4 regions of the Nonomuraea muscovyensis genome follow, and region 4 is predicted to be linked to each of the others. Evidence: riboswitches for the same ligand, from Rfam matches in the RefSeq annotation. Region 4 holds a riboswitch; each other region holds the start of a gene.
The links. Region 4 has a riboswitch for cyclic di-AMP ahead of FHU36_RS11070 (C40 family peptidase). Riboswitches for the same ligand answer to the same signal wherever they lie in the genome.

Region 1: linked by a shared signal. The riboswitch ahead of FHU36_RS30860 (coiled-coil domain-containing protein) and the one ahead of FHU36_RS11070 (C40 family peptidase) in region 4 are both predicted to bind cyclic di-AMP.
Region 2: linked by a shared signal. The riboswitch ahead of FHU36_RS03145 (C40 family peptidase) and the one ahead of FHU36_RS11070 (C40 family peptidase) in region 4 are both predicted to bind cyclic di-AMP.
Region 3: linked by a shared signal. The riboswitch ahead of FHU36_RS45240 (hypothetical protein) and the one ahead of FHU36_RS11070 (C40 family peptidase) in region 4 are both predicted to bind cyclic di-AMP.

The regions. Positions count from the first base shown of each region.
Region 1 is NZ_JACHJB010000002.1:3,057,778-3,064,941, forward strand. Features, by position in the region: partial or broken gene FHU36_RS30845 (TrpB-like pyridoxal phosphate-dependent enzyme) at 13-1,332, shown strand; gene FHU36_RS46945 (50S ribosomal protein bL37) at 1,462-1,539, opposite strand; gene FHU36_RS30850 (DeoR/GlpR family DNA-binding transcription regulator) at 1,682-2,461, shown strand; gene galT (galactose-1-phosphate uridylyltransferase) at 2,458-3,537, shown strand; cyclic di-AMP (ydaO/yuaA leader) riboswitch at 3,609-3,747, shown strand; gene FHU36_RS30860 (coiled-coil domain-containing protein) at 3,753-4,709, shown strand; gene FHU36_RS30865 (hypothetical protein) at 5,045-5,569, shown strand; gene FHU36_RS30870 (DUF2716 domain-containing protein) at 5,544-6,362, shown strand; gene FHU36_RS45035 (MmyB family transcriptional regulator) at 6,482-6,982, opposite strand; gene FHU36_RS30880 (hypothetical protein) at 6,929-7,164, shown strand, end outside.
Region 2 is NZ_JACHJB010000001.1:653,744-660,907, forward strand. Features, by position in the region: gene FHU36_RS03130 (glycosyltransferase family 4 protein) at 1-529, opposite strand, end outside; gene FHU36_RS03135 (M48 family metallopeptidase) at 526-1,797, opposite strand; gene FHU36_RS03140 (hypothetical protein) at 1,810-2,730, opposite strand; gene FHU36_RS03145 (C40 family peptidase) at 2,865-3,281, opposite strand; cyclic di-AMP (ydaO/yuaA leader) riboswitch at 3,475-3,635, opposite strand; gene FHU36_RS03150 (C40 family peptidase) at 3,972-4,949, opposite strand; gene FHU36_RS03155 (NYN domain-containing protein) at 5,032-6,354, opposite strand; gene FHU36_RS03160 (response regulator) at 6,499-7,146, opposite strand; gene FHU36_RS03165 (sensor histidine kinase) at 7,143-7,164, opposite strand, start outside.
Region 3 is NZ_JACHJB010000004.1:194,104-201,267, reverse strand. Features, by position in the region: gene FHU36_RS38810 (hypothetical protein) at 1-320, shown strand, start outside; gene FHU36_RS38805 (WXG100-like domain-containing protein) at 320-1,198, shown strand; gene FHU36_RS38800 (YbaB/EbfC family nucleoid-associated protein) at 1,404-1,724, shown strand; gene FHU36_RS38795 (DUF5302 domain-containing protein) at 1,812-2,012, shown strand; cyclic di-AMP (ydaO/yuaA leader) riboswitch at 2,178-2,314, shown strand; gene FHU36_RS45240 (hypothetical protein) at 2,498-3,349, shown strand; gene FHU36_RS38785 (DUF4032 domain-containing protein) at 3,380-4,585, opposite strand; gene FHU36_RS38780 (DUF885 domain-containing protein) at 4,608-6,179, shown strand; gene FHU36_RS38775 (class II aldolase/adducin family protein) at 6,243-6,884, opposite strand; gene FHU36_RS38770 (TetR/AcrR family transcriptional regulator) at 6,937-7,164, opposite strand, start outside.
Region 4 is NZ_JACHJB010000001.1:2,348,167-2,355,330, forward strand. Features, by position in the region: gene FHU36_RS11055 (RDD family protein) at 1-50, opposite strand, end outside; gene FHU36_RS46295 (RDD family protein) at 162-1,601, opposite strand; gene FHU36_RS11065 (amino-acid N-acetyltransferase) at 1,687-2,256, opposite strand; cyclic di-AMP (ydaO/yuaA leader) riboswitch at 2,521-2,677, shown strand; gene FHU36_RS11070 (C40 family peptidase) at 2,683-3,732, shown strand; gene lysX (bifunctional lysylphosphatidylglycerol synthetase/lysine--tRNA ligase LysX) at 3,780-5,261, opposite strand; gene FHU36_RS11080 (hypothetical protein) at 5,432-5,938, shown strand; gene FHU36_RS11085 (type III pantothenate kinase) at 6,057-6,839, opposite strand; gene FHU36_RS11090 (L-aspartate oxidase) at 6,844-7,164, opposite strand, start outside.

The sequences.
Region 1 (7,164 bases), on a different contig from region 4:
CGCGCGCAGACTGGTGCAATGACGCTTCCCAGCCACTGGTACAACATCGTCCCCGATCTGCCCGTCCCGCCTCCGCCGCCACTCCACCCCGGCACGCGGCAGCCCGTGGGGCCCGAGGACCTGGCGCCGCTCTTCCCGATGGAGCTGATCGGGCAGGAGGTGAGCACCGAGCGGTTCGTCGCGATCCCGCAGGAGGTGCTCGACGTCTATCGGATGTGGCGGCCGACGCCGCTGCTGCGCGCCCGCCGGCTGGAGCGGGCGCTCGGCACCCCCGCCAGGATCTACTACAAGTACGAGGGCGGCTCCCCCGCCGGGTCGCACAAGCCCAACACCGCCGTCCCGCAGGCGTTCTACAACGCACGCGACGGCGTGCGCAAGCTGACCACCGAGACCGGCGCCGGGCAGTGGGGCAGCGCGCTGGCCTTCGCGTGCGCGCAGTTCGGCCTGGACTGCGAGATCTGGATGGTCCGGGCCTCCTATGACCAGAAGCCCTACCGCCGCTCGCTCATGCGGGTCTACGGCGCGACCGTGCACGCCAGCCCGTCACCGGTGACGGCCGCGGGCAGCAAGGTGCTCGCCGACGATCCCGGCTCCACCGGCAGCCTCGGCATCGCCATCAGCGAGGCGGTCGAGATGGCCGCCGCCGGCTCCGACGTGCGATACGCGCTCGGCTCGGTGCTCAACCACGTGCTGCTGCACCAGACGGTGATCGGCGAGGAGGCGCTCCGGCAGTTGACGGAGGTGCCCGACGTGATCATCGGGTGCACCGGGGGCGGGTCCAACTTCGGCGGCCTCGTCTTCCCGTTCCTGCGGGAGAAGCTGGCGGGGCGGATCGACCCGGTGATCCGCGCGGTCGAGCCCGCGGCGTGCCCGACGTTCACCAGGGGCGTCTACGCCTACGACTTCGGCGACACCGCCGGGCTGACGCCGCTGCTGAAGATGCACACACTCGGCCACGACTTCGTGCCCGACCCGATCCACGCGGGCGGCCTGCGCTACCACGGCATGTCGCCGCTGCTGTCACACATGTACGAGCTGGGCATGTTCGAGGCGGTCAGCAAGTCGCAGTCGGAGTGCTTCGAGGCGGGGGTGCGGTTCGCCCGTACCGAGGGCATCCTGCCCGCACCCGAGCCGACGCACGCGCTGGCCGAGACCATCGCCGAGGCACTGCGCTGCAAGGAGACGGGCGAGCCGAAGGTGATCCTGACCGCGCTGTGCGGCCACGGCCACTTCGACCTGGCCGCCTACGACCGCTATCTGTCGGGCGCGATGGAGGACTTCGCGCTGCCGCAGGAGCGCATCGACGAGGCCCTGACGACCCTGCCCGGCTGACGCCGGCGAGCGCGACAGCGCCCGTGGCGGACGGCCCGTCGTGGACGCCCGTCGTGGACGCCCGTGGTGGGCAGTCCCAGATGGACACCCGTGGTGGGCGGGAGGAGGCCGCCGCGGGCGCCCGCGCGGTCAGCGCGCCGTGGGGCGCTTGCCGTGGTTGGCCTTCTTCTTCTTGCGGGCCTTGCCTTTGCGCGCGCGCTTTGCCATGGCATCTCCCTCACCGGTCGGGTTCCACATGCCTCCCCAAGGTCTCTCGTCTCCGGTCGTGACACAAGCGACACCCCGTATCTAACATTCCCCAACATTTGCATGTCATAATTTGGTGGAATCTGTTGGGAGGAGCGGGGACGTGCTGGCACAGCAGCGGCAGCAGGCGATCCTCGAGCGCGTCCGCAGCAACGGCGGCGTGCGGGTGGCCGACCTCGTGCGGGAGCTCGGGGTCTCCGACATGACGATCCGCCGCGATCTCGAGGTCCTCGCAGAGCGGGGCCTGCTCGCCAAGGTGCACGGCGGCGCCACGGCCCTCGGCCCCGGGTCCACGGAGGAGCCGGGCTTCACCGCCAAGTCGGCCCGCCAGCAGCCCGAGAAGGAGGCCATCGCGCGGCGCGCCGCGCGGCTCGTCGAGCCCGGCACCGCTGTGGCGCTGTCGGCCGGCACCACCACCTGGGCGCTCGCCCACCACCTGGTCGGCGTGCCCGAGCTGACGGTGATCACCAATTCGGTGCCCGTCGCCGATGTCTTCCACCGCAACCCGCGGGCCGACCGCACGGTGGTGCTCACCGGTGGCGTGCGCACCCCGTCCGACGCGCTCGTGGGCCCCGTCGCGGTCGCCGCGATCCGGCGCCTGCACGTGGACACCCTGTTCCTCGGGGTGCACGGGATGAGCGTGCGGGCCGGGTTCACCACGCCCAACCTGCTGGAGTCGGAGACCGACCGGGAACTGGTTGGCGCGGCGCGGCGGTTGGTGGTCCCGGCCGACCACACGAAATGGAACACCGTCGGCATCAGCACGATCGCCGAACTCACCGAGGCGGACGTGGTCGTGAGCGACGCGGGACTGCCCGAGGACGCACGTTTGGAGCTGGCCGAACGGGCCGGCGAACTGATCATCGCGGAAGGGTCGCCGTGAAGCGCACCATCACCCATCTGGCCGACGGCCGGGAGCTCATCTACTTCGACCGCCGGGACGACGCCGACCGCGGCGCGATCGACCGCCGGCCGCTCGATCCCCGGCCGGTGGCCTCGGAGCTGCGCTACGACCCGCTGACCGAGGAGTGGATCGCGATCGCCGGGCACCGGCAGACGCGCACGTTCATGCCGCCGGCCGACGAGTGCCCGCTGTGCCCGTCGACCGACACGCGTCTGTCGGAGATCCCCGCGCACGAGTACGACGTGGTGGTGTTCGAGAACCGCTTCCCCTCCTTCTCCGGCAACCTCGGGACCTACGCCGAGGCGGGCGGGCTGAGCGAGGTGCGTCCGGGCGTGGGGCGGTGCGAGGTGGTGTGCTTCACCTCCGACCACTCCTCGTCGTTCTCGCGCCTGAGCGACGACCAGGTCGAGCTGGTCATGGAGGCCTGGGCCGACCGTACGGCGGAGCTGTCCGCGATCGACGGCGTGGAGCAGGTCTTCTGCTTCGAGAACCGCGGCGAGGAGATCGGCATCACGCTGACCCACCCGCACGGGCAGATCTACGCCTACCCCTACGTGACGCCGCGGACCAAACTCCAGCTGGGCGCCGCCGCCCGCTACGCCGCCGCGCACGACGGCCGCAACCTGTTCGCCGACGTGCTGGCGGCCGAGCGTGCGGGGGCGCGGGTGGTGGCGGCCAACGAGCTGTGGACGGCCTTCGTGCCCGCAGCGGCGCGCTGGCCGTTCGAGGTGCATCTCTACCCGCACCGGCAGGTGCCCGACCTCGCGGCGCTGTCGGAGGCCGAACGGGCCGCGTTCGCCCCGCTCTACACCTCGGTGCTGCGGGCGTTCGACGGCCTGTTCGGCGTCGTCATGCCGTACATCGCGGCCTGGCACCAGGCACCGGTGCGCGAGCAGCGTGACCTGGGCTATCTTCACCTGGAGCTGTTCAGCATCAGGCGCGCGCCCGGCAAGCTCAAGTATCTGGCCGGCTCGGAGTCGGCGATGGGCGCGTTCGTCAACGACGTGCTGCCGGAGGAGGCGGCACGCATGCTTCGATCACAGGTAGATCACTAATTGGTTGCTACTTGGGCTCGCGTGACCATCGATTTACTGTTAATGTCCCTTTCGCACCGGCCGGAACGGCCGGTGCACCAAAGCCTAATCTCGGGCGCGTCGCCCGCGAGCCGGGGACCCAAGCACCTGGGGTGAATCCACGCCTGTGGTAGGGAAGCTACTCCCTCCCGAACCCGTCAGCTAACCCGGTCGGCAAGAGGGAGAGGAAAACCTACGTGGCGGCTGCGTCCCCCGCGCGTCTTGCCATCGGTCTCACCATCGCCGCTGTCGTGGCCTCCAGCCCGGCGGCCCCCGCGCTGGCCAAGCCCAAGCCAGACGAGACCAAGCTCCGCTCGGAACTGAAGCAACTCAACTCCAAGGTCGACGGCCTCATCAAGAAGTACAACCTCAAGCGGGTCGAGCTGGCCAAGGCCCAGCAGGCCGCCAAGGTCGCCCAGAAGCGGCTCACCACCGCCGAGAAGGCCCTGGCGGAGGCCGAGAAGAAGGTCGTCGAGATCGCGCAGTTGCGCTACCAGAGCGGCGACCAGTCGTTGCCGACGTTCCTGCTCCCGGTCACCGGTGCGGGCGCCGCGGTGCTGGAGCAGCTCTTGGCCGAGCAGCAGGCGGTGGTCGACGGTTTCGCCGCCGTCCGCGACGAGAAGAAGAAGGCCGCCGAGGAGGCCGCCGCCCTCGCCGCCAAGATCCGCACCGACACGACGACCGTGGCCGGGCAGCGCGAAGAGGCCGAGGACGTCATCGTCGACATCGAGGACAAGCTCGAGGACCTCATCCCCGTCAGCACCGGCCGCCGCTCGAACGGGACCTGGGCACCGCAGCTGCCGTCCGGCTCCGACAACATCACGGCCCGCACGCGGGCGATGCGTGAGCTGATCAAGCGGAACTTCGCGTTGCCGTTCACGGTCGGCTGTTTCCGCTCGGGTTCGAGCGGCGAGCATCCGCTGGGCCGGGCCTGCGACTTCATGATGAGCACGGGCGGCAGCATGCCGTCGGCCGGCAACCAGGCGCTGGGCGACCGCGTCGCCGCGTGGGCCGTGGAGAACAAGGCGAAGCTCGGGGTCAAGTACGTGATCTGGAAGCAGCGCATCAACCACGGCTCGGGCTGGAGCCCCATGGCCAATCGGGGCAGCATCACCGAGAACCACTTCGACCACGTGCACATCTCGATGTACTGAAGGGGCGAATAGCATCCGATGAGCTATTCGCTGCCTTGACGAAGGCGTTTGAGCTGGTCATGAGGTCGTCCTGCGCGTTGATGCGCGGCCGTCCGCCTGCCACTTCCCACCTTGCTGCCCTCCAGTCCCACGAACGCCGCCATGGTGTCCTGGCAGAGGGCAGCCTCGAAGGCCGGCAGAACGCAGACCAAGCCGCGCAGATCGGGCGCGAAGAGTTCGAGGCTGTCTGCGCCGCAGCCGGACGTCATGTCGCCGGCAGGACCGACGTCGCATTCTCCGACAGTCGGATGGAATCATCGAAGCTCAGCATCTGCCCTGGTCGAGAGCTGATGAGGATGGACGACGTGACGAGAGTGGCTGAGACGCTGCTTGATGCTTACGAGAGCCAATTGCGGGCTCTGGTGCCGCTGGAGTTACCGTGGGGAGCTGTCGTCGAGCGGGATGGACCACTGGTACGAACCCACTACGGCACCCACGCAACCGTCCACCATGCCGCTCTCCGCGACGACCTGGCGGGATTGATCCGACGGCAGCAGGAGCTCTTCGCGGCACGCTGTGAGCCGGTCGAGTGGAAGGTCTACTCTCACGACGCCCCACTGCTCGGCGAATCGCTGCGAGCCGCAGGCTTCGTCCCGGGGCCGGAGCGCACTCTTCTGATGGCCGACATCGCGAAGGTCCCGTCACCCGAAGACCTCCCGCCGGGCATGCGCATACGGCCCCATCTCCCCGGGGAACGTGAGCGGCTGCGCCGTAGGGCCGCGGTCGTGCCCGAGCAGCGACGGCCGCTCTCGGAGTTGGAGGCCGACGGGACAGCCCCGCGGGACAGGATCGGAGATGGAGATCCTGCTGCTGGAGTATGACGGGCGAATCCTGGACGCCGTCTGGATCGAACGCGTGGGCGGCACCGACTTCGCAGCCATTGGCGGAATCACCGGCCCCCGCCGCGAACTGCTCCAAGCCGCGGCCGCCTGGGCGGAATGGCGCGGTGTCCGGCAGGTGTTCCGACACCGTACGCCGCGACATCTCGTCGCGGAGGCACCTGGCTCGCTGGTCCCTGCCTACGCTGCGACGGGCTTCCATGCGATCGCCCAGGTGAGCACCTACCGCTGGGCGCCCGCCGGTGAGCCGGCACGGGACCGTCCCGCAAAGCAGCTCCTGTCAGACCCCGAGCACGACAAGATCTGGAAGCGGTTCGAGACCCGGTTCGAGGTGACCTACGAGACCGCCGCTCGGGGGATCACCGAACCTCCAGCTTCCGCTACCTGGCATCTCGACGCCGTCGAACATCCGGACGATCCGCTGCTGGCCGAGGTGGAGACGATCATCGAGCGCGGACTACGCGCCAGCGCGCGGCCCGGCGACCGGCTCTACCGCCTCAAGTGGTACGTCAGTGGCTCTCGCATAGACCCGACCCGCGTCGGCGGACCAGGGCAGCCACGCTGGACCAGTTACGCCTACCTCGTCGATGAACACGTCATCCAAGTCACCGAAGACCTCCGGATGGGGACGTTCGGCAACTGGTGGGAAGCCTCCTTGTGCGTCTTCGGCCAGGAGCTCCTCACGCACGTGGACGAGGAACTCACCGAGCTTCTCGGCACCGTCCTGCGACGCGGCGGGCGCCCGGTCGGCAACGTGTGGAGCTTCGGTCCCTGACAACATGCCGCCCGGTGGGTGCAGCCGGACCGAGCCCGATCCTGATGGCTGCCATCCACCCTCTGGAAAGACTCTCCGCCACTGAATGGTCCACTCGCCGCCCTGCGGAGCTTGAGATGTCAGCCGGCGACCTCGCGTAGCGCGCCGGGGTGGCGGCCGGTGAGCTGGTCGAGTGCGGCAGACGCGGCTTCGTCGGCGGGGAGATGGACCAGCAGGCGCTGCTCGTCGGCGTCGGGGAGCTCCAGCGTCTCGAAGGCCAGCCGCAGCTCGCCTGCCGCGGGATGGTTCCACCGCTCGACTCCGGTGCGCCGGGCAGGCCGGGCTGGGCCCGCATCCGGTCCGTGAACAGCGCCCCGCCGGTGACGGCCGGCTCGCGGGCGAACTCGGCGATGAGCGGGCCGGCGCACGGGAGGACTCCAGCTTGAGCATGGCGATCTGCTGATCGGCGGCCTGATCCCAGTCCAGGAACGCAATCGGGCTCGGGGATCGGTAGACACGCGGGCGGGCTGTGTGCTCGGGCAGAGGAACGACAGCGCGCCGCCGGTCGCCCTGGTGAGCAGGCCCAGGTGCAGCCGTTCGTCGGCGGACAGGCGCAGCGCGTCGGCGAGGACGGCGAGCACTTGCGTGGTGGGCTGGCGGTCGCGGCCCTGTTCGAGCCGGGTCAGGCTCAGCGTGGCCCTGCCGGTGCCATCCTCAGCCCGGCCTTCCTGGGCCTCGTCCGTCTGGCCAGAGTTGTGGACATGACTTCTGAGACGACGAGCTCCGCGATCCCCACCGCCGTCATCGCCGGGAGCGCCCGTCC
Region 2 (7,164 bases), 1.7 Mb from region 4:
CCGTGTCGACGCCCGGGGCGAGCCGGACGAGCTTGCCGGGGTCGATGACGGCTGCCAGCCGGCTGCGCGTGTACTCGCCGAGGTAGGTGACGACGTCGGCGTGACCGCCGATGCGGCGCAGCACCTCGCGGAACCCGGGCGTGCCCGCCCAGGCCGCCTCGTGCCCGTGGGTCAGCATGACGACGCGCCGCGCGCCCGCCGCCCGTACGGCGGGGGCGAGCAGCCCGAGCGGGGCCGCCGCGCCGAACACGACGGTCCGCGCGCCGTGCCCGGCCACCAGCCGGGCCGCCGTCCGCGCGACGGCGCGGGTGGGCAGCATGAGCGAGGTGGGGTGGCGCACGACGGGGTACGGCTGGCGGCGGTCGAACGCGGCGCAGCCCGTCCAGGCCGGCGCGTAGACGGCCACGCCGGGGGTGCGCAGGGCGAGGCCGTGCACGAACGACTGGATGCCGCCGGGGCGGGGCGGGAAGTCGTTGGTCACGACGACCACCCGGATCTCGCCCCCGGCGCCCGCTGCCGGTGCGGTCACGGCTCCGGTACGCCGTTCAGCCGCGCCCAGGCGCGGGCCAGGGCGATGCGCTCGGGCGCGGTCGGATGGGATGCATAGAGGACATACTCCACGACATCCGGCGACAGGTCGGACAGGTTGGCGCTGGCCAGGCGGTTCTGCATGGCGACGAACGTCGCCGGGGCCCTGGTGAGGTCGAGCGCGTGCACGTCGGCGCGGGCCTCGACGTGGCGGCTGACGACGTTCTGGGCGGGTCCGGACAGCACGCCGGCCAGGCTGACGAGGCCCAGGAGCACGCCGGCCGCCCTCGGGTCGGCCATGGAGGCGATCCCGGTGCGCCGGCGTACCAGGCCGGACAGAGCGAACAGCAGGACGGCGCCGGTCGCCGCGCCCAGCGCGCCGACGAGCGTGCCGCTGAGCACGTCGTCGTGGGCGGCGTGGCCGAGCTCGTGGGCCACGACCAGCTCGACCTCCGGCCGCGGGGTCGTCAGCAGCGTGTCGTACACGACGATCCGGCGGGTCGCGCCGAAACCGGAGACGTAGGCGTTGAGCGCGGTGGTGCGCCGGGAGGCGTCGGCGACCAGCACGTCGTCGACCGGGACCCCGTCGCGCTCGGCCATCGCCAGCAGAGCGGTCCGCAGCGGGCCGTCGGGCATGGGACGGAAGTCGTTGAACAGCGGCTCGAACACCACCGGGTAGACGAACGACGCCGCCACGGTCAGCGCGAACGCCCCGGCGGCGGCCGGGATCCACCACCGCCTCACCCTGCGGGCCAGCGCCACGACCGCGAGGACCATGATGGAGGTCAGGACGACGCTCACGCCGAGGCCCTTGAGCCGGTCGCCGGTCCACGCCGCCCAGTCCTGCGTGGACAGGCCCCACTCGCGCAGCCGGATCTCGTACCAGACGCCGAGCGGCCACCGCACGGCCTGCAGGATCGCGGTCAGCAGCAGCACGCCCGCCAGGACCCGCAGCCACCACGGGCCGCGCAGCCGGCCGAGCAGCCGGGCGCCGAACGGGGTGAGCACGAGCAGCCCGGCGAACAGCAGGCCGAGACCGTACGACAGGTAGCCGGGCGGGCCGGTCGCGGCGTCGAACGCGGCGGCCCTGGCGAGCTGGAGGGGGGTGAAGTCGCGGGCGGGGTCGGGTGCGGGGACGGTGCCCGGCGGCAGGGCCCGCCAGGGGGTGGTGAACGCCACCACGGCGAGGACCACGACGCCCAGCACGACCAGTGCCACCCCGGCTTCCCGCCGCTCCCGCACCCCCGCCTCCTGGCGACGGTCGTCCATCGTGGGTGCCCCCTACCTCAGCTCGTCGCGCACGTACGTACGCCACAGTGCCGTCAACGTCGCGACCGGGAGCCCCAGCGCCGACAGCGCCCGTTCGGCGCCCACCGCGCGGGCCTCACGGTAGAGACTCACCAGCCTCGCCTCCCCCGACCGCTCGGCGATGAACCGACACGCGAGCCACGCCTCCTGGTAGGCCGCGGCCAGCCGGGCCGCCCCGGGCGCGAACGCGGCGGGGCCGGGCAGCTCTCGGGGCTCCCGGCCGGACCGCACCTCGGCGGCCAGCTCGGCGGCGGCCACCGGGACGGCCAGGCCGGCGTCACGGTAGGCGACGTAGTCGGCGAAGCCCTCGTACAGCCAGACCGGCAGCCCGCCGGTGCCGGCGGCGACGTGGGTGAGCTCGTGGGCGAGCACGACGTCGCGCCCGGTGGGGGTGAGCCGGTCGAACCCTCCGGGGACCACGATCACCCGGCAGCCGTCGGCCACGGCCGCCAGGCCGTCGAGCGGGCCCGTCCCGGCCAGCCGCGCCGACTCGGCCGCGGAGGCGGGCACGAGGACGACGGGACGGACCGTGCGGCGCAGGACCGCGCCGACCCGCCCGGCGGCGAGGTCGGCCCGCCGCGCCAGCTCACGCAGCGCCTCCGGAGACGTGGCGGTGAGCGAGCCCTCCGGCCCGGGCCGCGGGGTGGGACGGCCGCCCGGCGTGCCGGGCCCCGGGGCAGCCTCCGGCGACGAGCCGAGGCGGTCATCGCCCCGGGTGCGGGCGGGCTGATGGTGGGCGGGCGGACGCTGGGCGAGGATCAGGGAACGGGTGCCGCGCACCAGGAGAGTCTCACCGGGCCACGGCTCGGGGGGCCCGGGCGGGGCGTCGGCGGCGGCCAGCGCGAGAGGCAGCAGGCAGGCCAGCGCGGCACGACGGTTCACCTGCACGGACACGCTACCCGATGGTAGTCGTCCCGTCCGGTGTGGCCGCCCGCTTCCAGGATGTGGCGGGGCGAGAAGGGGGCGGGCACACGAAGACCCCGTTCGCGCCTGTGGGTCGAGGGCGCCAACGGGGTCTTCGTGACGGCTCACGCGCCGGGACGTACCGCGCCCACGAACGACGCCTTGCGCCATCCGCTGAGCTTCTCGACCCGCACGGTCTGCCCGGTGCGCGGCGAGTGGATCATCTTGCCCTTGCCGACGTACATGCCGACATGGCCGAGCCCGCGGAAGAACAACAGGTCACCAGGCTTGAGACTGCTGAAGGAGACCTTCTTCCTGATGCCCGCGTACTGGGCGTTCGTCACACGGGGGATGCGCACCCCGGCCTTCTTCCAGGCGTACTGGACGAGGCCGGAGCAGTCGAACGAGCCGGGGCCGGTGCCGCCGAAGCGGTAGGGGTCACCGATCTGGTCCTTGGCCACGTCGACGGCCGTACGCGCCTTCGCCGCCTGGCGGGCGGCCCGGGACTTCTTGACGGCCTTGTTCACCGACGTGGCGGACATGACCGCTGTCGTCGTGGAAGCCGTGACCGTTCCGGTCGCCGTGGTGCTTGTCGTGGTGCTTGTCGTCGCCGCCTGCGCCGCCGGAGCGTGGACGGCCATACCTCCGGCCGTCACGGTCATGGTGAGCGCTGCGCCACCCAGGGCGAGTCGGGACAGACGGGGGTTCTGCGGGGAGGTAGACAGGATTTCTCCTTGACTCTTCCACGAACGCCTACCGGGTTAGCTGACGGGTTCGGGCCTGGAAGTAGCCCTACGGCGCGTGAGGCGCCGATTCACCCCTGATCCCTCGGGGAAGGGATCGCTGGGTCCCCGGCTCCGTGCCTCCTGGCTGCACGGATTCGGCAGGTCACCGCCTGAAAGGGGTCGATCGGGCGGCGGTGACCGCTGGATGTCCATCGCGTCATCGGCTGGCCGATGTCGTTCGCGGCGCCATGGCGTGGCGTCGCGTCGCCAGAAGTTACGCGCCGGGTCACGATCCGGCAAAGGCCCGGTCAAGCTGTAAAGATCGGATAAGGACCTCAGTAAGGTCACGAATCGCAGCTCGACACGATGATCCGTTACGCAAATGTGACAGTACTCACACTTGACGGAACACCGGCCTGTCAGGGCTCAACCGTCACTTCTTCCCAGCCGTCGACCGCGGTCCGTCAGAGACCGCGCACCCGCCGGACGCGCGCCCGCGGAACCCGCTCAGGGGCGGATGGCGCCCACGATGTTGCGGCCGTACGCGGTGAGCTTGACGATCTTGACCACGTCGCCCGTCTGCGGCGCGTGCACGATCTGGCCGTTGCCGGCGTAGATGCTGACGTGCCCCAGGCCCTCGCTGAAGATGAGGTCGCCCGGCTGCAGGCCCTGGGGGAAGTCCACCTTGCGGCTCGCGCCCCAGGCCCACTGCTGCCACGTGGTGCGCGGCAGCGACACCCCGGCCGCCCGCCAGGACGCCTGGGTGAGGCCCGAGCAGTCCCAGCCGCCCGGCCCGGTCCCGCCGAACACGTACGGCTTGCCGACCTGCGCGTAGGCGAACCTGAGCACCGCGGCGGCGTTGCCGGAGGCGGCGCCCGTGTACTTCAGACCCGTGCTGTTGGGATTGCCGGTCTTGTAGGCGCCCAGCCGGTCCAGCAGCTTCTTCTGCTGGGCGATGAGCTTGAGCACCTCGGCGCGTTCCTTCTGGACGGCGTCGCGCTCCTTGTCGGCCGCCGCCAGGGCGTCCTCGGCCTTGTCGCGCTGGCCCTTCAGTCCGCGGTTCTCGCGGTCGAAGGCGGCCAGCTTCGCGGCCCGCTCCTCGGCGAGCTGCCCGGCCAGGGCCACGTTGTTGAGCAGGTTGGCCGGGTCGCCGCCGCTGATCAGCGCGGGCAGGCTGGTGACGTCGGCGCCCGCCTGGTAGGTGTCGACCGCCATGTTCACCAGCTCCTCGCGCAGGCCGGCCACGGTGGCCAGTTTGCGCTTGTAGATGTCGTTGAGCTTGGTGTACGTGGACTGGGCCTTCTTGAGGTTCTCCGTCGCCGTGTTGTACCTGTCGACGACCTTGTCGGCCTTGTCGTTGAGCTTGGCCAGCCTGGCCTTCGCCTGGGGGATGGTGGGTTTCGGCTCGGCGTGGGCCCCGCCTGTCGGGGACAGCAGCAGCCCGATGGTGATTCCCGCGGCCACCGGCACCCGGCCTAACCTCACAGTGTCGCCTCCCAGGATCAGTTCTGGGGCGAATAGTACTGAAGTGACGGGTGAGATCTCACCTAAACGTCAGATTCGTAATCTATGCGCGCCCGAGCCGGCGCAGCAGCAGTCCAGACGGAACGGGTCTGGCTCCCATCCGGCGCACCGACTCGGCCACCTCGCGGTCGGAGGAGACCACCGCGATGGCCCGGCCGGGGGGCTCGGCGCGGACGAGCTGGCGGATCAGGTCGTCGGCGATCTCGCCGGGCGCGCTGAACAGCACCCGCACGCCGCGCGGCGCCACCACCTGGACGGGCGCGATGAGCTCGGCGCCGTCGAAGACGACGGTCACCTCGACGCGGGTCTGCGCGACCAGCCCGCCGAGGCCGGTCATCAGGCGGTTGCGCTGGTCGGCCAGCGTGAGCGTGCCGTAGCCGGACTTGGTGACGTTGTAGCCGTCGATGATGAGGTGCACCTGCGGCAGCGCGAGCAACTGGTCGAGAAGCTGCGGGTCGTCGTCGGCCAGCGCGCGGGCGGGCACGCCGCGCACGCCCGGCCGCTCGCCGGTGACGGCCGCGACGGAGTCGGCCGGCCTGCTGATCATGGTGGGCAGGGCCAGCTCCCTGCGCAGCCCGGCGGAGGCGTCCTGGAGGGCGTCGAGCAGCACCCTGATGCGGGCGTCCTCGATGCTGCGCCCCTCGCGGGCGGCCCGGCGCGAGGCCTCGAGCTGCTTCTCGACGTCGGCCAGGCGCTCGCGCAGGCGGCGCAGCTCGGACTCGCCGGCGCTGCCCGCCGCCGTGGCGGCCGTGCGGGCCTCCTCGGCGACCGTCTCCATCTCCTCGGCCCGCCGCACGGCGGCCTTGGCCCGCTCGCGGGCCTCGTGCAGCCGGCGGCGCAGGTCGGAGTTCTCGGCGCGGGCGGCCTTGAGCTGCTCGCGCAGCCGGTCGGCCTCCTCCTTGGCCGCGCTCTTCTGGGCGGCGAGTTGCTCGCGCAGCCGGGTGACGACCTCCTCGCGCTCCGACCCCTCGGCCGCGGCCGCGGACTGCTGGAGGTCGGCGCGGGCCACCTCGACCATCTCGGCCCAGCCGGGCGGGCGGACGAGGTAGGCGGCCGCGGCCACCAGGACCGGGTCGGCGGCGGGCGGCACGTGGCCGTCGACGAGCGAGGCGACCAGCTCCGGCCAGCCCGCGGTCACCGACTCGGCGACCGCCTCGCGGAACTCCTTGTCGTTCTCCAGCTGGGCCGCGATGGGCGCGCCGCCCAGCTTGGCGCGCTTGCGCGGGTCGAACTTGGCGATGCCGCGCAGCGGCGGGGGCACCGCGACAGCGGGCATCGAACCGAGAACCTGGGCCGCCAGGTCGACCACGTTGAGCCGCACCTGCTCGGGAAGCGGGCGAGACAGGCCTTCACCCGCTGAGCTCATCCCCACTGTCCCTTCGTGACATGCCCTTTCAGACAAGGGTACGGCTGCCGCGTACCTGACCGTAACCGCTCGATCCGCATAAACAAGCGTTAGTTCGAGAAGTGCGGTCGTCCGGAGCGGGCGCGGACGGCCCCGGCCGGCGGCTCAGAGGTCGGCGTCGTGGACCAGCAGCGCGATCTGCACCCGGTTGTTCAGCGACAGCTTGGTGAGGATGCGCGAGACGTGTGCCTTGACCGTGGCCACGCTCATGTACAGCTCGCGGCCGATCTCGGCGTTGCTCCAGCCCCGGCCGATGGCCAGGGCCACCTCCCGCTCGCGCTCGCTGAGGCCGGCGAGCTGCGCGCGGGCCCGGTCGGCGCGGCTGCGGGCGGCTCCGGAGACGTGCGAGATGAGCTGCCGCGTCACGGCGGGCGACAGGATCGGCTCGCCGGCCGCCACCTTCCTGATCGCCTCGACCAGCTCACGCGGCGGGATGTCCTTCAGCAGGAAGCCCGCCGCGCCGGCCCGCAGGGCGCGCAGCACCTGCGCGTCGGCGTGGAACGTGGTCAGCACGACGACCTCCGGCGGCTCCTTGCCGGCGCGCAGCGCCTCGGTGGCGGTCAGGCCGTCGACGTCCGGCATGCGGATGTCCATCAGCACCACGTCGGGCCGGTGCTCGGCCACCATCGGCGGCACCTGCGACCCGTCGCCGGCCTCCCCGACGATCTCGATGTCGCCCGCCCCGCCCAGGATCATCGACAGCCCGGCACGGACGAGCGCGTCGTCGTCCACGATGAGTACCTTGATCGTCATGGCGACCACGGTAGCCAG
Region 3 (7,164 bases), on a different contig from region 4:
TGGCGAGGCTGTTCGACAAGGCGGGCGACGACCTCGTCGCGGCGCACCGCCTCGCCGGCCCCCTGGGCGGCACGTCGTCCCTCGTGGGCGACGACGAGGACGGCCGCGCGTGGGCCGGGTGGTACGTCGACGGCTACGACGGGCTGGTCCGCTCCATGAACCGGCTCGCCGAGGCGAGCTTCACCGCAGCGGCCACGGCCCGCGACTTCGAGGTGCTCTGGGACGTCCTCGAACAGAAGATCATCTCGTCCCTGCCGGTGATCCCCGACCTGTCCGAGCCGCCGATCCCCGGGCCGCCGCCGCACCAGGAAGGTGCCTGATGCTCGATCCCTTCCAGGCGCTCGCCTGGTTCGCGGGCGTGCACGTCCCCGAGGCCGACGTGTCCAACCTGCGCGGGCGCGCCCGCGAGCTGCGCGCGCTCGCGGACGACGTGGACGCGATCGCCCGCGGCACGCGGGAGGCGATCGAGACGGCGCTCAAGGCGAACGACAGCCGCAACGTGGAGCGCTTCGCCCGCCTGTGGGAGGTCGAGCTGGGCCCCCGCTACGCCAACATGCGCATGACGCTGACCGAACTGGCCGACGGCTGCGAGGAGTACGCGGACGTCGTCGACGAGCACCGCGAAGAGCTGAAGGTCATCGGCACCCAGCTCGCCGCCATGGCGTTCACGCTGCTGTTCGGCTACCTCTATCCGGCGGCCAGGGTCGCCGCCCAGGCGGTGTTCAAGTGGCTGGTGGCGCGGGCCAGGCTGGAGAGGACGATCTTCCAGAAGCTGATGCAGGCGATCCTCACCAAGCGGATCGGCAGGTTCAACGTCGGCACGTACGCGGTGCGCGAAGGGCTCGACGCGCTGGCCGACTCGGTCGTGTGGGCCGTGGGCAAGACGGCGGTGCACGCCGCCAGCTCGGCCGCCACGGGCCAGGACATGGGCAACCTCTGGACGTACGCGGGCAAGCACTTCCTCGCCGAGATGGCCTACAACGGCGGCATCAAGGGACTGCGGGACGTGCGCAAGGTCGTGCCGGCCACGAAGTTCACCGAGACCATGCTCGGCACCGGCCCCATGGGCACCTTCTTCCGCCGTACCACGTCCGCCGCGACCCTGTACGCCCTGGTCGCGAGCGGGGGGATGAGCGACGAGGGCACCCTGCGCTCCGCCCTCGCCCATGCGCCCCGCGCGTTCCTGCTGCGCCGTTAGGCGGGAACGCCGGGTGCGTGACGGCCGCGACACGGCGAGCACACGGACAGCGCGACGCGCGGGACACACGGACAACGCGACGCGCGAGGCGCACGGACAGCGCACCGCGCGAGACACAGACAGCGCGACGCGCGGGACACACGACGGCGGGAACGCGCCGAGCCCGTGATCGGGCAGGGCGTGAGACACACGGACAGGAGCAGTCATGACCACACAGCGCAGCGGGGACCCGGAGATCGACCGCATGCTCGCCCAGCTCGCCCAGCAGACGGAGTTGCTGGAGGAGGTCGGCCGCAGCCTGGAGGAGGCGCGCGGGCGCGGCGTGGCGGCGGACGGGCAGGTCCAGGTGGAGGTGCTGCCCAGCGGCGGGCTCGCCGCCCTGCGCATCGCGCCCCGCGCGATGCGGCTCGGGTCCGAGGAGCTGGCTGAGGCGATCATGGAGGCGGCCAGACGGGCCGAGGAGGACGTCACGGGCCAGACCTTCGCCGTCACCCAGCGGCTCCTCGCCGGGCCGGACGGCCACTGACCCCGCGAAATCGCCGGGAAGGCCGGTTTCGCGTGACGAGCGGGACCATGCGAAGCTTGTTGATGTCCCCAACACCAGGAGGTCCTCATGGCCGAAACACCGGAGCCGGAAGTCAGCGAAACTCCCGAGGACGAGATGAAGCGCAAGTTCCGCGAGGCGCTGGAGCGCAAGCGCGGCCAGCAGGCCGGCGCGGGCGCGGGTGGCAGGGGCTCCGACGCGTCGAAGATCCACGGGGCGCACGGCCCGGCCGCGAACAAGCGCTCCTTCCGGCGCAAGAGCGGTGGCTGAGGCAGTACTACACCAGGGGGCACGGCATGCCGTGCCCCCTTTTTTCTTTGCCGTCACAGGTAGATCTTCGCCCGATTCATGGCCTTACCTTTGCCTATGTCCGTTTTGCGCGCTAGAGTCAATCGCGTTACCGGCCAGTGACCTAGCCCTTCACCAGGAAGAGGCGGCTGACCGGCGCCGAATCCCGCGCCAGCGGGAACCGGGGACCCATCTCCTGGGGTGAATCCGACCATCGCGTGTCGGTAGGGCATCTCCACGCCCGAACCCGTCAGCTAACCCGGTAGGCGAGATGGAGAGGACACCTTCCCTGATGCACTACCGCGTATCCCCCCACTGCGTAGCGTCATCCGCCGCCTCCTGAGCGGCCCCCGCACCAGACCTTTTCCGCGCTCCCGCGCGTAGCGACCGTTCGGCCTCTGCCCGGCTACGCCCTGCCCCGCGAGCGCGGTTTCCCTGTTGCCCAGCACAAAGGACTTCACCACTCCATGTCTCCCCGATCCGGCATGCGTTCCCTCCTGCTCACCGCCTCCGTAGCCGGTGCGCTGACGCTCGGCGGCACCGCCGCCCACGCCGACGTGCCCGAGGACCAGCAGGTCCTCCTCAAGGGCGCCACCACCGCCTCCTACTTCTGGGACGACGCCTCCGGCCGCGCCGGAGACACCGGCCTGCCGGCCAGCGGCAAGCCCATGCAGAAGGGGATGGCCGCCAGCCCCAGCTGGCCGCTGCTGACCGAGGGCTACGTCGTCTACAAGGGCAAGAAGATGCCCTTCTTCGTCGGTGACCGCGGCCCCGGCGAGCCCTCCAACCGCGGCATCATGCTCGACCTCGACGGCAAGACGTTCGCCGAGCTGACCGGCGGCACCTTCAACACCAACACGCTGCAGGTCAACGGCAACGGCGGCCAGGGCCACATCAAGATCGAGTACGTCATCACCAAGTGGGGCAAGGGCCCGGGCAAGATGAACCACCCGGTGCCGTTCTCGACCCGCGCCTACGCCCGGGTGGACGACAACCCGGCCAAGCCGCCGCAGGTCCTGGCCAAGAAGAAGGCGCCCGCTCCCGCGCCCGCGCCGGCGCCCGCCACCCAGGACGTCGCGGCGAGCGCCGCCAACGCCGGCGAGAAGAAGGCCGCGGCCGCTCCCGCCGAGTCCGGCTCCGCCGGCAGGACCCTCCAGGTCGCCCCCGCCGCGCACGTCACCACCTCCGCGGCCGCCCAGCCGGTGGCCGAGAGCACCGGCGGCGGCACGGTCGGCGCGGTCGTGGCCGCGGCCCTGGTCGTGATCGGCGGCGGCGCCGTCGTGGGCCGCGACCGCATCCGCAAGCTGGTCCGTCGCTGATCCGACTCCTCCCGAGCCGCGGCGGGCCGGTCAGCCCGGCTCGTCGGGGAGCACCGCCTTCTCGTCGGGCTTGTACACCAGGACGTTCTCGATGTACGACTTCACGGCCGCCGGCAGCCCCACGTCGGCGCCCGCCGCCTCCGACAGGTACCACCGGTGGTCCAGCACCTCGTGGAAGAGCTGGGCGGGCTCCAGCTTGCCCCGCAGCTCGGCGGGCAGGGCCGCGACCGTCGGCTGGAACACCTCGGCCAGCCACCGGTGCGCCACGATCGCCTCGTCCTCGTGCCGCAGCCCCTTGGCCACCCGGAACCCGTCGAGGTCGTTGAGCAGCCGCCGCGCCTGGTTCTCCTCCACGTCCAGCCCGGTCAGGCGGAGCAGCCGCCGCTGGTGGTGCCCGGCGTCGACCACCTTGGGCCGGACGATGAGCCGTCCGGTGCCGACCTTGCGCCGCACCATCATCTCGGCCACGTCGAAGCCCAGCAGGTTGAGCCGCCTGATCCGCTGCTCCACCCGGTGCCAGTCGACCTCCTCGATGATCTCGTCCTGGGTGATCTCGGCCCAAAGCCGGTGGTAGCGGCTGACGATGTCCTCGGCGGTCTCCATCGGGTCGACCGAGGGGTGCAGCAGCCCGCCGGCCTCCAGGTCGAGCATCTCGCCGAAGATGTTGGTGTGGGCGTTGTCGATGTCGCCCAGCCGCTGCCCCTCGCTGATCATGGGGTGCATCTCGCCGGTCTCCGCGTCCACCAGGTACGCGGCGAACGCCCCGGCGTCCCTGCGGAACAGCGTGTTGGACAGCGAGCAGTCACCCCAGTAGAAGCCGTTCAGGTGCAGCCGGACGAGCAGCACGGCCAGAGCGTCCAGCAGGCGGGTCAGTGTGTCGGGACGCAGCGTGCCCGACATGACGGCCCGGTAGGGCAGCGAGAACTGCAGGTGCCGGGTGATCAGCGCCGCGTCGAGCCCGTCGTCGCGGCCGGTGACGTAGGCGACGGGCTCCACGGCCGGGGCGTCCAGCCGGGCCAGGTCCCACAGGAGCTGGTACTCGCGCTTGGCGTACCGCTCGCTGATCTCCTTGATCGCGTACACCTTGCCGGACAGCCGGGCGAAGCGCACCACGTGCCGGGAGATGCCGCGGGGGAGATCGACCAGGTGGTGCTGGGGCCAGTCGGCGAGCGGGACGTCCCAGGGCAGGCTGAGGAGGTCGGGGTCGCCGAGCGCGCCGGTGATCTGGAGGGGCATGCCCTCAGGATAGGGTGCGCCGGTGGACGAGTTTCTCACGTGGTACTTTTCCGGACATCCCGTCACCGCCAGCCTGCTCGGAGCCGACGGCTACGACCACACGCTCGGCGACTTCTCCGCCACCGCCTTCACCGCCAAGGTCGGTGAGCAGGAGCGCTGGCTCGATCGGCTCTCCCGGCTGGAGACCCCCACGCCGGACGACGCGATCGACAGGGACCTCGTGCTGGCGCAGCTGCGGGGCTGGCTGGCGCTCGCGTCCTGGCCCGAGTGGCGCCGCGACCCGGCCGCCTACCTCTCCCCGATCTTCGCCGCCATGTTCACGCCGTTCCAGCAGCGGCTCAAGCCCGAACCGGAGCTCGTGACCGCCGCGATCTCCCGGCTGGCCGAGGTGCCCGGGGTGCTGGCCGCCTGCCGGGCCAACCTCGACCCCGACCTCGCCGCGCCGCTGCTCGTCGAGCGCGGGCTCGGGCAGGCCCGCACCGGGCGGCAGTTCCTCACCGTGACCGTGCCGTCGATGGTGCGCGACGAGGGCCTGCGGGCCAAACTGGCCGAGGCCGCCGAGCCCGCCGGCCGCGCCTTCGACGAGCTGGTCGCGTTCCTGGAGGGCTTCCGGTGCGGCGGCACCTGGCGGATGGGGGAGGGCCTCTACTCCACGCTGCTGCGCGAACGCGAGCTGCTCGGCTACGGCGCGCCCGAGCTGCACGAGAAGGGCAGGGCCGCCTGGGCCGCCCTGGACGGGCGCATGCGCGAGGTCGCCCCGGGCGTCAACGGCACGGACGACTGGCGGGCCGCGATGGAGGCGCTGATGGACGACCATCCGCCGACCCTGGCCGCCATGCGCGAGGAGTACGAGGCCGAGACGCTGCGCGCCCGCGACTTCGTCCGCGCCCGCGACCTGGTCACCTTCCCCGAGGGGGACGAGTGCCTGGTGCTGCCGTCGGCGGAGTACGTCAGGCCGGTCCTGGCCGTGGCCCACTATCTGGCGCCGCCGCCGCTGACCAGCTCGCGCACCGGCGTCTTCTTCGTGCCGTACACGCCCGACGGCTTCACCGAGGAGCAGGTGCGCCAGCGCCTGCGCACCAACTCCCGCGCCCAGATGCCGTCGATCGCCGTGCACGAGGCCTACCCCGGCCACCACTGGCACCTGTCGCACATGGCGGGCAACCCGAGGACCGTACGCAAGGTGTTCCGCACGCCGTACTTCACCGAGGGCTGGGCCCTCTACGTCGAGAAGATGCTGCACGAGCAGGGCTACTTCGACACGCCGGCCACCGAGCTGGCCCACCTCGACTGCCGGATCTTCCGGGCCGCCCGGATGGTCGTGGACACCGCCCTGCACTGCGACGACATGTCGATCGAGGAGGCCGAGACGTTCATGGCCACCAAGGCGTCGCTGTCGCCCGGCACGGCCAAGGGCGAGGTCAGCCGCTACTGCGCCTGGCCCACGCAGGCGCCGTCCTACCTGACCGGGGCCATCGAGATCGACCGCATCAGGGAGTCGTACGACGGGTCGCTGAAGTCGTTCCACGACCTGATCGCCGGCTCCGGCGGCCTCCCGCTCGGTCTGGCCGAGCAGGCGGTCGCGGGGGCGTAGCGGGTCAGGACGGGCAGGTCAGGACGGGGCAGGTCAGGACGGGGCGGGTCAGGACGGGGCAGGTCAGGACGGGGTCCGGCGCGGGAACACGGGAGGGTTGGCCGCCCGCTCGACCACCGCGTCGAGCTGCTCGCCGGTGAGGACGGCGGGCGTGCCGGCCCCGAGCGCCCGCACGTAGACCTCGCACAGCCACTCCAGCAGGCGGGTGGCCTCGAACGCCTCGTCCAGCGTGGCGCCGGTGGTCACCCCGCCGTGGTTGGCCATCAGCGCCGCCGTCCTGCCCTCCAGCGCCGCCCGGACGTTCGCCGCCAGCTCCGGCGTGCCGTACGTCGCGTACGGGGCCACCCTGACCGCCCCGCCGAGCAGCAGCGCGTTGTAGTGGACGGGCGGCAGCTCGGTCATCGTGGTCGCCACCACGGTGCCGAACACCGAGTGCGTGTGGACCACGGCCCCCGCTCCGGTCGCCGCGTAGACCGCCAGGTGCATGGGGGTCTCCGAGGACGGCTGCAGGTCGCCCTCGACCAGGTGCCCCTCGACGTCCACGACGGGGCACAGCTCCGGGGTCAGCCGGTCGAGCGCCACGCCCGACGGGGTGACGGCGACGAGGTCGCCCTCGCGCACACTCAGGTTGCCCGACGTGCCGATCACCAGGCCCAGCTCGACGGCCCGCCTGCCGTACGCGCAGAGCTGCTCGCGAAGGCTCATGAGCGGCAATGTAGTCGGTCGCCCGAAATACATCAACGGCGACGGCCGGCCGCTACAGGCGGTCGAGCTGGGCGAGCATGATGCGCTCCAGATCGACGCGCCGGAGGCGGCCGGGATAGAGCAGCAGGTGCAGGCTGAGCCCGTCCACCAGGGCGAGCAGGTGCTCGGTCACGTCGTCCAGGCTGTCGTCGCCGCGCAGCTCACCGGCCGCGCGAGCCTCGGCGAGCAGCCCCCGCACGACGGCGCGCAGTTCGCCGGCCTCGGCGCGCTGCACCTCGGC
Region 4 (7,164 bases):
AGCCGTTCCCACCATTCCGCGGGCACCGCGCCCGCCCGCGTCCCGGTCATAACCTCACCCCGCCCGTCGGCGAACCCGGCCGACTCCCATTTTGGTACGGCCCTCGCACACAAAACAGAGGCCGGCCAGCCGCCGACCTCTGTTCGCGCACCCGGGAGGGCTTACTTGACCTTCACCACCACCGTCCTGCCGACCTTGTCGGCGAACGTCTGCTGAAGCGGCTTGTCCCACAGCTGTGAGGCGCCGTTGACAGCCACGACCGCCCAGCCGAGCAGCGTCGCGAGGAACGTGATGGGGAAGCCGGTCAGGAGATAACCGCCCCAGGTCACGGCGGCCCGCTTGAGCGCCACGTCGGTGGCCAGACCATCGGGCGGCAGGGGCCCGCCGACCGGGACGATCTTGATGCCCATGACCATCTTGCCGACGGTCTGCCCCTTGGCCTTCGTCAGGAAGAACTCGTAGGCGATGTACAGCGCCGTGAGCACCAGCGCCAGCAGGAACGAGACCACGATGCCGCTGAGGCCGGGCGTGGGCCCGCTGTCCCAGCTGTAGCCGGCGAGCAGCAGCGTCGTGAAGATGATCGTCATCACGACGGTCACCACGCCGAAGATGACGCCGTCGATGACGCGCGCCACCAGCCGCTGCCACCACTCGGCCAGCGGGGCGGGAGCGCCGGGAGGCTGCACGCCCACCGGGCCGTAGCCGGGTTGCCCGTACTGGCCGGGCTGGCCGTAGCCGGGCTGCGGCTGCTGGCCGTAACCCGGCTGACCGTACTGCTGCCCGGAGGGGTCCTGCTGCCCGTAACCGGGCTGCGGCTGCTGACCGTAGCCCGGTTGGGCGTACCCCGGCTGACCGTACTGCTGGCCGGACGGCGGCTGCTGCCCGTAGGCGTACTGCTGGCCGGAGGGGTCCTGCGGGCCGTAGCCCGGCTGTGACTGCCCCTGCTGCCCGTAACCGGGCTGCGGCTGCTGGCCGTAACCCGGCTGGCCCTGCTGGCCGTAGTCGGGCTGCGAGGCCGGCTGCTGGCCGTACTGCGGCTGCTGGCCGTAACCCGGCTGCCCGTACTGCTGCCCCGAGGGGTCCTGCTGGCCGTAACCCGGCTGCCCGTACTGCTGCCCGGAGGGGTCCTGCTGGCCGTAACCCGGCTGCGACTGCCCCTGCTGCCCGTAACCGGGCTGCGGCTGCTGGCCGTAACCGGGCTGGCCCTGCTGGCCGTAGCCGGGCTGGCCCTGCCCGTAGTCGGGCTGCTGGCCGTACTGCGGCTGCTGACCGTAACCGGGCTGACCGTGGCCCGGCTGGCCGTACTGCTGGCCGGAGGGGTCCGGCTGGCCGTAGCCCGGCTGCCCGTACGGGGGCTGCGCGGGCTGGCCGTAGCCGGGCTGGCCGCCGTACTGGGGCTGGCCCTGGCCGTAGCCGGGCTGGGACTGCGCCTGCTGCCCGTAGCCGGGCTGGGCGTAGTCGTCGGCCCGGTAGCCCACGATCGTCGCGTCGGGGTCGGGCTCGCCGTGGGGGCGGTTGGGGTTGTGCTGTCCGTAGGGAGGAGATCCGGGAGCGTGCTCGCCGGAATCGTCCTGCGGATACGGCGGCTGTCCGGTGCTCACCGTGTCACCTCGCTTCGCGTGCGCGTGTGGCACGTGTCAGGACACATGCCTGTGCTGCCCAACGTATCGACATAGGTATCAACAATCACCTTTCCTGTGCGTCAAGGCCTGCGTCACCCGATGTCAGATGGAGCAGCATGCGGGTGTTGCCCAGGGTGTTCGGCTTGACGTGTTCGAGATCGAGGAACTCGGCCACACCCTCGTCGTACGAGGCCAGCAGTTCGGCGTAGACCTCAGGTGAGACGGGGGTGCCTTGAATGGGACGGAACCCGTGCCTGGCGAAGAAGTCGACCTCGAAAGTCAGGCAGAAAACCCGCCTGAGCCCCAGATCCCTCGCCGTGCGGATCAACGCGGAGACGATCCGGTGACCGATCCCCAGGCCCCGGGACGCGGGGTCCACGGCGACCGTGCGGATCTCCGCCAGATCCTCCCAGAGAACGTGCAGCGCGCCACACCCGACGACCTCGCCGCCCCGCTCGGCCACCCAGAACTCCTGGATGTCCTCGTACAGCGTGACGGTGGCCTTCTCCAGGAGGCGTGGACCCGCACCGGCGTAGGTGTCGACCAGGCGCCTGATCGTCCTGACATCGGACGTGCGGGCACGCCGCACCACGACTTCGGTGTCAGGGACTGTCACTTCGGCGACCTGCTCCATGGGTTACCAGCGTACAGATCCCATTACGGCTCATCCCAAAATCCCGCCCTGTCGACTCCATCCGGCATATCGCTCCGGACTACACAAGACGGGCCACCGGCGGCCCAAGCAACGGCAAACAGGGCGTAAAGTCGCCCTGGACGAGAGGACAGGACACCACCTTGTGACTCTTCGGTGGCTGAACCTCTACAGAGTTGGCAGTTCTGGTTGAGCACCAACCCAAGGTGCACTAGTGTCCAGCGACGATGTCACCCGCGCGTCCCGCGCGGAGACGCGCCCAATCCCCGCGCGGGGAACCGGGGACCCGCCGGTGGCGAGCTCGCCAGAGCGCCATCACTGGGGTGAGTCCGAGCTCCGGCTCGGTAGGGCTGCTCCGGCCCGAACCCGTCAGCTAACCCGGTAGGCGTCGATGAGAGGAGCCGATTGGTGAAGCGTACGCGCGGTCGCGAGAGGACCTCAGTGGGCACACCCGCCCGCCCTCCGCAACAGACCGGCCCGCGCCGTCTCGCCCTCCTCGGCACCGCCCTCGTCGCCGCCACAGCCCTCGTCACCGGTCTCGCCGCCGCCCCGGCCGCCGCCGACCCCAAGCCGTCCCTCGACTCGCTGGCCAAGCAGGTCGAGCAGATGCATCTGGACATCGAGAAGCTGGCCGAGCAGTTCAACGCCCAGCGGGAGAAGCTCAAGTCCGCCAAGAAGACGGCCGAGGCCGCCAAGAAGACCCTGGACGCCAGCGAGGCCGATCTGGCCGCCAAGCGCGCCAAGGCCGCCCAGGTGGTCGAGAGCCAGTACATGGGCGGCACCCTCGGGCGGTCCCTGCCCTTCCTCCGCTCCGGCGACCCCGAGCAGTTCCTCGACAGCGCCGCCACCACGTACGCGCTGGCGCAGCAGCAGGGAGAGCAGCTCAAGCAGGTCCTCGACGCCATGGAGTCGGCCAGGCGGGCCAGGGACGAGGCCAAGACCCGCATGGAGGAGGTCACCGAGCTCGTCTCCGACCTCGGTGCCAAGCGCGACAAGATCGTGAAGATGGTCGCCAAGGTCGAAAGCAACCTCTACCGGCGCGCGGTCGGCGAGGCCGGCCGGCCGGGCACCCGGGCCACGCGGGTCAACCTGCCCGTCGTGGGCTCGGGCAAGGCCGCCGAGGCCGCCCGGTGGGCGCTCACGCAGCAGCTCAAGCCGTACGTGTGGGGCGCCGAGGGGCCCGGCTCCTACGACTGCTCGGGGCTGGTCATGGCGGCCTACCAGCGGGTCGGCATCTCGCTGCCGCACTACACCGGCAGCCAGTGGACCGCGGGGCGGCACATCTCCAAGGAGGAGCTGCGCGCGGGCGACCTGGTGTTCTTCTACAACGACCTGCACCACGTCGGCATCTACCTCGGCGGCGGCCTGATGGTCCACGCGCCGCGCACGGGCGACGTCGTGCGCGTCGCCTCGATCGCCCGCCGTCCCTTCGCAGGGGCCGTCCGCGTCGCCGACTGAGGCGCCGCCCGGTGGGGCGGGACACCGGAGTGTCCCGCCACCCGCGCTCAGTGCGTCGGCTTGACCAGCGGGAAGAGGATGGTCTCGCGGATGTTCTTGCCCGTGAAGGCCATGATCATCCGGTCGATGCCGGCGCCCATGCCGCCCGTCGGGGGCATGGCGTATTCGAGGGCCTGCAGGAAGTCCTCGTCGAGCTGCATGGCCTCGGCGTCGCCGCCGGCGGCCAGCAGCGACTGCTCGACCAGGCGGCGGCGCTGCTCGATCGGGTCGTTGAGCTCGGAGTAGGCGGTGCCCAGCTCGGTGCCGAACCCGATCAGGTCCCACTTCTCGGTGAGCAGCGGGTCGTGGCGGTGGGTGCGGGCGAGCGGCGAGGTCTCCAGCGGGTAGTCCATCACGAACGTGGGCTGGACGAGCGTGTGCTCGACGAGCTCCTCGAACAGCTCCTGGACGACCTTGCCCTGGCCCCACTTCGGGTCCCAGTGGACGTCGTGCTTGTCGGCCAGCGCGCGCACCCGCTCCAGCGCGGTGGCGGTGGTGATCTCCTCGCCGACCGCGTCGGAGACCAGGGTGTAGAGGGGCACCCGCGGCCACCGCTCCAGGCCGAGGTCCACCTCGGTGTCGCCGTGCCTGACCACGGTGGTGCCGAGCGCCGCGACGACGGCCTTCTGGTACATCCGCTGGGTCAGGTCGGCCATGTCGTGGTAGTCGAGGTAGGTGCCGTAGGCCTCGATCATGGTGAACTCGGGGTTGTGCGTGGAGTCGGCGCCCTCGTTGCGGAAGTTGCGGTTGATCTCGAAGACCTTCTCGATGCCGCCGACGACCAGCCTCTTGAGGTAGAGCTCGATCGCGATGCGAAGGTAGAGCTCCATGTCGTAGGCGTTGATGTGGGTCCTGAACGGCCGGGCCGAAGCGCCGCCGTGGATCGGCTGCAGCATCGGCGTCTCGACCTCGAGGTAGCCCTCCTCGTGCCAGAAGTCGCGCACGGCGCGCACGGTGGCGCTGCGTAGCCGGGCCATCTGCCGGGCCTCGTCGTTGACGATGAGGTCGACGTAGCGCTGGCGGACCCGGGCCTCGGGGTCGGTGAGGCCGATGTGCTTCTCCGGCAGGGGGCGCAGGCACTTGGCGGTGATCTCCCAGCGGTCGGCCAGGATCGACAGCTCCCCGCGGCGGGAGGTGATCACCTCGCCCGTCACGCCCACGTGGTCACCGAGGTCGACGTCGCGCTTCCAGGCGGCCAGCGACTCCTCGCCCACCTTGTCGAGGGAGATCATCACCTGTAGGTCGGCGCTGCCGTCGCGCAACGTGGCGAAGCAGAGCTTGCCGCCCACCCGGTTGAGCATCACGCGGCCCGTGACCGCGACCGTTTCGCCGGTGGCGGTGTCGGGCTCCAGGCCCTGGTGACGCTCCCGGACCTCGGCGTTGGTCGCGGTGCGCGGGAAATTGACCGGGTAAGGATCGACGCCGTCGCTGCGAAGGCGGTCGAGCTTCTCCCTCCGGATTCGCATCTGCTCGGGAAGTTCGTCGCTCACACCATCAAAGCGTAGGGGATATGGCGAACTGCAAGGGCTCGTCGGCCCCTCGCAGGGGCGCTGAAGGGGCGCTGAAGGGGCACTGCAAGGCCTCTCGCCTACTCATGACTCAGGGACTCCTGGGGGGGACCGGCAGGGCGCCGGCCCGGGTGAGAGTCCGAGGAGAGATCATGATGAAGAGGATCGCGACCGGTGCCCTCGCCGTCGCAGCCACCACCGCGATGGCCCTGTCACTGCCTTCGGCCGCCGGCGCCACCACCACGACCGCCACCACGACCACCGCGACGTCCTCCGGCTACGACTTCGCCGACTCCTGGGGCCCCGTCCACGCCAGGCACGGCCTGGCCAAGGCGCAGGGGTGGATCGGCGTCGAGTGGGACGACGAGCAGGAGTCCAACACGGTCCACGTCAAGGGCCGGCTGTACGACCTGGACAACCGGACCTACGCCAAGGGCGGCAAGTGCGCGTACGTGAAGTTCCAGGCCAGCGACTTCGACCACCACTGGTCGACCGTCTACACCAGGAAGTACTGCGGCTTCCCCGGCTACCGGAAGTTCCACTTCGAGACCGACGAGGTCTTCAGCCTCCGGGCCAAGGTGTGCCAGGTGAGCCCGCACGGCTCGTACACCACCAAGTGCGGCCAGTGGAGCCACCTCTACACCGCCGAGACCGAGTAGCCGGCGACGCTTCCCGAACCGGCAGGCGGCCCCCTTCCCGAGCGGGGGGCCGCCTGTCACGTTCCCGGCGGGACGACGTCCGGCCCGGGCGACGTTCACGGCCAGGTGACGTTCACGGCTAGGTGACGTTGCGCTGGTAGATGAGCCGCAGGCCGATGAGCGTCAGCCACGGCTCGTGGACGTCGATCGAGCGGGACTCGCCCATCACCAGGCCCGCGTGTCCGCCGGTCGCCACCACGGTCACCTCGTCCGGGTCGTCGGCCAGTTCGGCCGCCATCCGCTCGACGATGCCGTCGACCTGGCCGGCGAAGCCGTAGATGATGCCGGCCTGCAGCGCCTCGACGGTGTTCTTGGCGATGACCGAGCGGGGCCTGATCAGCTCGACCTTGTGGAGCTGGGCGCCCGCCGCAGCCAGGGCGTCCACGGAGATCTCAATGCCGGGGGCGGTGACGGCGCCGACGTACTCGCCCTTGGCCGACACCGCGTCGAAGGAGGTGGCGGTGCCGAAGTCGACGATGATGCAGGGCCCGCCGTACTGGTCGATGGCGGCCAGCGCGTTGACGATGCGGTCGCTGCCGACCTCCTTGGGGTTGTCCATGCGGACCGGCACGCCGGTGCGCACGCCGGGCTCCACGATGACCGCGGTGACGTCGCCGTAGTAGCGGCGGCACATCTCGCGCATCTCGTTGAGCACGCTCGGCACGGTGGAGCAGATCGCGATGCCGCTGATGTCGGCTCCCTTGAGCAGGGGGGACTGTTCGAGCAGGCCCTGGAGCACGACTGCGATCTCGTCGGCGGTGCGGCGCGGGTCGGTGGCGAGCCGCCAGTGCTCGATGACCTCATCGCCCTCGAACAGGCCGAGCACCGTGTGCGTGTTGCCGACGTCGATCGTGAGCAGCATCCGATTACCCCCGTAGGTCCAGTGCGATGTCAAGGGCCGGCGCCGAGTGGGTGAGCGCTCCCACCGCAAGGTAGTCAACGCCAGTTTCGGCCACATCACGGGCCGATTCCAAGGTCAACCCCCCACTGGCTTCCAGTCGCGCCCGATTTTTCACGATTTGAACGGCATGGGCGAGATCCTCGGGAGTGAAATTGTCGAGCAGGATCTCCTCGGCGCCCTCGGCGAGCACCGGCTCGATCTGGTCGATCCGGTCCACCTCCACCTCGATCGGCAGGTCCGGGTAGCGGTCGCGGACCGCGCGGAACGCCTCGGCGACGCCGCCCGC